DNA from 2 places in the Telluria sp. AIW5 genome. Region 2 is predicted to be linked to the other one. Evidence: predicted binding sites of a transcription regulator. Region 2 holds the regulator's gene; the other holds the start of a gene.
The links. Region 2 encodes LexA, which represses DNA repair genes until DNA is damaged. Its sites were predicted from a motif close to ACTGTATNNNNATACAGT; they were not measured.

Region 1: a site for LexA is predicted at 1,194-1,211, ahead of AC1MEM_RS05450 (putative DNA modification/repair radical SAM protein). Genes of this name have one in related genera too.

What each region holds. Positions count from the first base shown of each region.
Region 1 is NZ_CM155289.1:1,235,764-1,239,169, forward strand. It holds gene AC1MEM_RS05445 (tetratricopeptide repeat protein) at 1-925, shown strand, start outside; gene AC1MEM_RS05450 (putative DNA modification/repair radical SAM protein) at 1,224-2,456, shown strand; gene AC1MEM_RS05455 (UdgX family uracil-DNA binding protein) at 2,453-3,406, shown strand, end outside.
Region 2 is NZ_CM155289.1:2,411,015-2,414,420, reverse strand. It holds gene rpsR (30S ribosomal protein S18) at 1-145, opposite strand, end outside; gene priB (primosomal replication protein N) at 182-475, opposite strand; gene rpsF (30S ribosomal protein S6) at 520-915, opposite strand; gene lexA (transcriptional repressor LexA) at 1,147-1,782, shown strand; gene AC1MEM_RS10585 (sel1 repeat family protein) at 1,832-2,596, opposite strand; gene AC1MEM_RS10580 (tetratricopeptide repeat protein) at 2,702-3,406, opposite strand, start outside.

The sequences.
Region 1 (3,406 bases), 1.2 Mb from region 2:
GCCGGCCCAGTTCAACCTCGCACTGCGCTTCGACAAGGGCCAGGACGTCGAGCAGGACAGCACGCAAGCCATCGAGTGGTATCAACGCGCGGCCAACCAGGGCCACGCCAGTTCCCAATTCAACCTCGCCCTGATTTTTGATAGCGGCCACGGCGTGCCGCGCGACGAAGCGGCCGCCTTGATGTGGTACCGGCGCGCCGCCGACCAGGGGCATGCGGCGGCCCAGGACAACCTCGGGCTGCGCTACGAGCATGGCCAGGGCGTGGAGCGCGACGCGGCGCTGGCGGCGCACTGGTACCGCCAGGCCGCAGCCCAGGGCCTGCCCGCCGCCCAGTACCACCTGGGCCAGCTGTACGACAACGGCAATGGCGTCGAGCACGATCTGGCGCAGGCGGCGCACTGGTACGCGCAAGCGGCCGGGCAGGGCCATTTGCGCGCCCAGTTCGACCTCGGCCTGCGCTATGAAGCCGGCACCGGCGTGGCGCGCGATGCGGCGCAGGCGCTGGCCTGGTACCGCCGCGCCGCCGACCAGGATTACGCGCCGGCCCAGCACATGGTCGGCCTGCTGCTCGAACGCGACGAGGCCAGCGACCCGAGAGAGGCGGCGCACTGGTACCGCAAGGCGGCCGACCAAGGCCACGCGCTGGCCCAGTTCGCGCTGGCGCTGCGCTATGACAGCGCGCATGGCGTCGAGCGCGATTACGAGGCCGCGCATTTCTGGTACCTGTGCGCCGCGCGCCAGGGGCATGCGCGCGCGCAGTTCAACCTGGGCGTGATGTATGCGACGGGGCAGGGCGCGCAGCGTGACCTGCTCGAGGCGCACGGGTGGTTATTGCGCGCCGCGGCGGCCGGGATTCCCGGCGCGGCGCCGTACCTCAAACGGATCACGTCGCGCATGAGTGCTGCGGAACTCGAACTGACGTAGGGTGGGCATGCCCACGCGTACGTGCTTATAAAGACCCGGCGAGCACCGGAGACCGCCGGCGTATGCGCAACACGCAGGGTTTCGATTGCTCAACCGTGCGAACGCGTGGGCATGCCCGGTGAAGCCGTCATCGAGGCCATTGGCCACGATGACCCCGTACGTTACGCGACGGTTCCCGAATCCGGTTGATCTACCGGCGCGCGGCCTGAACCGGCTTTGTCCCGCCCCCAATCCCACGGGCGCGCCGTACCTACCCGGACTGGCTTATACTGTACGCCCATACAGTTTCTCCACTCCGATGAAACTTTCCGACAAGCTCGAAATCCTGGCGGACGCCGCCAAATACGATGCCTCCTGCGCGAGCAGCGGGGCGCCGAAGCGTGCTTCCGACGGCAATGACGGCGGCATCGGCGCCACCACCGGCATGGGCATCTGCCACAGCTATACGCCGGACGGGCGCTGCGTCTCGCTGCTGAAAATCCTGCTCACCAATTTCTGCGTCTACGACTGCCAGTACTGCGTCAACCGCCGTACCTCGAACGTGCCGCGCGCACGCTTTTCGGTCGAGGAAGTGGTCAAGCTGACCCACGATTTTTACCTGCGCAATTACATCGACGGCCTGTTCCTCAGTTCCGGCATCATCCAGTCGAGCGACTACACGATGGAACAGCTGGTGGCCGTCGCGCGCACCCTGCGCGAAGTGCATCATTTTCGCGGCTACATCCACCTCAAAACCATCCCCGACGCCGACCCGCTGCTGATCGCCGAGGCCGGCCGCTATGCCGACCGGCTATCGGTGAACATCGAGCTGCCGACCCACGACAGCGTCACCCGCCTCGCGCCCGAGAAAAACGTCCACACCATCAAGCTGGCGATGGGTTCCATTCGCCGCAAGCTCGACGAAAAGGCCGAGGAGCCGAAGGCGCCGTCCTTTGCCCCGGCCGGGCAGAGCACGCAGATGATCGTCGGCGCCGACGCCAGCGACGACCAGACCATCCTCAACACGGCCGAAACCCTGTACGGAAGCTATAAGCTCAAGCGCGTGTATTACTCGGCCTTCAGCCCGATCCCGCAAAGCCCGGACAGCGTGCCCCTCGCCCCGCCGCCGCTCTTGCGCGAGCACCGCCTGTACCAGGCCGATTTCCTCCTGCGCAGCTATGGTTTTACCGTGGGCGAGCTGATGCCGGCGGCCGGCAACCTGGCGCTCGACGTCGACCCGAAGCTGGCCTGGGCACTGGCCAACCGCGACCACTTCCCGATGGACCTGAATCGCGCCGAAGCCGAAATGATCGCGCGCGTGCCGGGCATCGGCTTGCGCAACGCCAAGCGCATCGTCGACCTGCGCCGCCTGCGCCGGGTGCGCTGGGAAGATCTGTCGCGCCTGCGCTGCAGCATGAAGAAGATCGCGCCCTTCGTCGTCACCGCCGACTACAAGCCGGCGCAGGGACTCGCCAGCTCCGACCTGCTGCGGCGCCATTTGGGGGCGCCGCAGGAGCAGATGAACCTGTGGCCCGAGCTGAAGGCGGCATGAACGCGGCGGCCAGGGTTGCCGCCGGCCAGCCGCTGGTGGTGTCCAGCTTTCCCGAGTGGCGCACGGCTGCGCGCGACCTGCTGATGCACGATGTGGCGCCTGAACGCGTCACCTGGAACGAGCCGGGCGCGCTTGCCGACGATTTGTTCTCGGGTGCGCCGGACCCTGCGCCTTCTGTCGATAATGTGCCTGCCGGGTTGGTCCCGGTAAAACAAGCACCGCCGCATTTGCTACGCATCCCACGCGCGCTGATGGACATGCTGCAGTCGGCCGCCTGCTGCCGCGTGCCAGAGCGCTGGGCCTTCCTGTACCGGGTGATCTGGCGCTGGCAGCACGGCGAGCACGACGTGCAGTCGCCGGCCGATGCCGACGGCGCCAAGCTGCATGCGATGGTCAAGGCGGTGCGCCGCGAGGAGCACGACATGCATGCCTATATCCGATTCCGCGAGCGTCCCGCCGATGCGGGGCCGCCGCGCTTCGCCGCCTGGTTCGAGCCGCGCCACGACGTGCTGCCCCAGGTCGCCGAACATTTTAAAGACCGCATGGGCGGCGTCACCTGGATGATCGGCACGCCCGAGGCCAGCGTACTGTGGGACGGCGCCACGCTGCACCATACCGGCCCCCTGATGTCGAGCGCGGCCGACCTGGACGACGCGGGCGAGGCGCTCTGGCTGACCTATTACCGCAGCATCTTCAATCCCGCGCGCGTGAACGCCCAGCTGATGCAGAGCCATATCCCGTCGCGCTACTGGAAGAATTTGCCGGAAGGCGCGGTCGTGCCCGCGATGGTCAGCAATGCCGAGCTGGGCGCACGCAGCACCGGCCAGGCGCAGGAGGTAGGCCGTAAAAGCGGCAGCACGATCCCGATCGCCCCCGCCGATGCCCAGCCCGAGCGCCAGCAGCCCTCGAAGCTCGACGAATGCCGGCGCTGCGAGCTGTGGCAGTACGCC
Region 2 (3,406 bases):
GGGTGTCGACGTCTTTGTAATCGACCTGTTCCACGTTTGCAGCGGTGAAGCGGCAGAATTTCTTACGCTTGAACAGCGGGTTCTGCTGTTTGCGCTTCAGTTTTTCTTTGGCTTTGTTTTTGTCGAACTTTTTACCGAATGCCATTTGAGGCTCCTGTATCTAAATGGTGGCCGCTAATAATTAAGCGGCGGCACTGAAATCAATGATGTGAAACACCAGGGCTTTGCTGTTGCGATTCTTCCTGGCCAAAAATCCCGTGAACTGGTGCGCGGCGCCTAACTCTGCGCTGGCGAAGCGGCCCGAAATCTCACCCGCGGCGAACGCGGCAATTTCGAACTCGACCAGCCTCTCGACCCCTGCCTCGACCTGCTGCGAACTGTGCATCAGGATTGCCGAGACGACCGGCACGCCGGCGGGGGTATAGCGCAGTACGTCGCGTTCAGCAATCGTCGCGACGACTTGTAGCTGGTTCACTTACGCTGGTTCACTTCCAATTAACGATTTCTGGCAAGAAAAATTTAAGCAGCAGCGGCGGCCGGGGCAGCAGCAGCCGCTGGGGCTTCTGCGCGGTGGCTCTTGGCTGCGTCTTCGCGCTGGACCGACTTCATCATTGGCGATGGCGTGGTTTCAGCTTTCTTCATTTTCACGGTCAGGTGACGCAGCACGGCATCATTGAACTTGAATGCGGTTTCCAGCTCGACCAGGGTCTCGTTGTCGCACTCGATGTTCATGCAGATGTAGTGTGCCTTCGGCAACTTCTGGATCGAGTAAGCCATCTGGCGACGGCCCCAGTCTTCGACGCGATGGATGTTACCGCCGCGCGCGGTGACGCTGGCCTTGTAACGCTCGATCATCGCCGGGACTTGCTCGCTTTGGTCCGGGTGGACGATAAAAACGATTTCATAATGACGCATGCAACACTCCTTGAGGACGTTTAAACAAATGCCCACCTCGGCGTCAAGACGAGTGTGGGAAGGGAAAGCCGGCAATTATAACGCGGATGGCACGGCTGCGCAATCTCCCGCCCTCGTCGCTGCGCCGCGACACCCTGGGCGGCGCGAATCGTTAAAAATCATCGATTTCCCTTGCATTCCCCGAAATACTGTACAAAAATACAGTCTGAATCATCAACCCGTGCCAGACCCATGCTCAAGCTCACCGCAAGGCAAGAACAGATCCTGAACCTGATCAGGGAAGCGATCGACAATACCGGCTTCCCGCCGACCCGCGCCGAAATCGCCAGGGAGTTGGGCTTCAAGTCGGCCAACGCGGCCGAAGAACACCTGCAGGCCCTGGCTCGCAAAGGCGCCATCGAGATCGTCTCGGGCACCTCGCGCGGCATCCGCCTCATCGGCGCCTCGCTGCCGCAGCCGGTGCCGCATGTCCCTGCCGCCCTGCTGATGTCGTTGCCCCTGGTCGGCCGCGTCGCGGCGGGTTCGCCCATCCTGGCGCAGGAACACGTCGAAGCGACCTACAACGTCGACCCGGCCATGTTCGGCGCGCGTCCCGACTTCCTGCTGAAGGTGCGCGGCTGGTCGATGCGCGACGCCGGCATCATGGATGGCGACTTCCTCGCCGTCAAAAAAGTCGACAGCGCCAAGAACGGCCAGATCGTCGTCGCCCGCATCGGCGAGGACGTCACCGTCAAGCGCTACCGTAAGACGGGCGACACCATCGAACTGCTGCCGGAGAACCCGGACTTCAAGGTGATCCGCGTCGAGCCGGGCGACGAGTTCGCGCTCGAGGGACTTGCGGTCGGTTTGATGCGCAGCTGGCACTGAGTTTGCCGACGTAAAAAAAGCCGCTCGCGCGGCTTTTTTTACGTCCGCCCTATTTTCCGGCGGGACCGTAGTTGCTCCTGCGCGCCTCGATGTCGCGTGCGCGCTCGGGAGAAGGCCCGCTCTCGACAATGGCGTTGTGTTCCTTCACGTACGCCTCGGTCGCGCTGCGCCATGCGGCAACGTCCGCCAGTACCAGCTTGGCCGCCACCTTTGCCTCTTCCGACAGGTTTTGCTGCACCTGCTCCAGGTGCGCCTGCGCACGTTCGGTCTCGCGGGCGTTCATCAGCTTGACGACGTCGGCCGGAATGCGCTTGACCAGCGGCGAGGATGCGTTCAGGTTTTCCACGAAACCGTTGTAGCAGTCTTGCCAGGTGGCGATGGCCCCGGACACGCGATCGATCTCGTCCGCCTGCTTCGACATCGCGGGGATCCGCGGCGCGGGGCAGTAATACTTTCCGGTTTTCAGGTCGCTGCCATCGTAGCCGCCGATCCAGTAATCGATGTCGGCCCGGCGGTCCGTGCGCTGCTGCATGACGACGAGCGAACTGGCGGCCACCGCATTGCCCCGGGCAGCCGCCTTGCGGAACCAGGCCTGGGCTTTTGCCTCGTCCACTGCCCCTGCTTCGCCATACCAGTACATCTGGCCCAGCTGTTGCTGGGCATCGACGTTACCGGCGTTCGCCAGTTTCGTGTACAGCGTCAGGGCCTCGGCATATTTCTTTTGCTCGAACAGGGCGTTGGCAGAGGCGAGATCGTTCGCGGCCGCGGCGGGCAGGCTCGCGAGCAGTAAGGCACAGTAAAGGAATTTTTTCATGGCGGTAACAAAATGAGCGAGGCCCATCATACTGCGAGACGCGGGCCTGCTCAACTGTCGCTCAACCGCCGCTTACTTGCCGCTTACTTGCCGCTCACTTGCCGCTTACTTGCCTGTACTCACGCGCGCGTCGGTACCGCCATGCAAACGCACTTCATTGTCGCGGACGATGCGGGTCGTTTCCAGTTCGATCTGACGCTTGCGCCGCAGGTTCTCCTCCTTGACGAAGGCTTGGGTCGCCTTCTCCCAGGCGTCGCGTTGCGCCAGCGTCGCCTCGGCCCGGGCCTGGGCGTCGAGCAGGATCTTCCGGTACTGCGGCTCGATATGGGCGCGTACGCGCTCGAATTCGGCCGGGCTCATCATATCGAGCACGTCCTGCGGAACGACTTTACCTGCCGGCATCGCGGCATTGAAGTTGCTGACGAAACCGTTATAGCAGGCTTGCCAGGAGGCGACAGCAGCCCGGGTCGCCTCGATCTCTTCGTTGGTCTTCGACAGGACGGGAATCGACGGCGCAGGACAGGCATACTTGCCCGACTGCAGTTCCTCGCCGCGGTATTCGTTCATCCAGTAGGTGATTTCGTTGCCGCGGCTCTTGCGCCGCTCGAGGATCGCCAACGATTCCTTCGCATCGGGGATGCCGGCAGCTGCGGCTTTTCCGATCCATTCGCGCGCCGCGTTCAGGTCCTGTACCGTGCCGTCGCCATACCAGTACATCTCGCCCAGCCGAAACTGCGCTTCCGGGTTGCCCGCTTGCGCAGCCTTTGTGTATAAGGGCAGCGCCTTGCCATAGTCCTTCGCGGCGAGCAG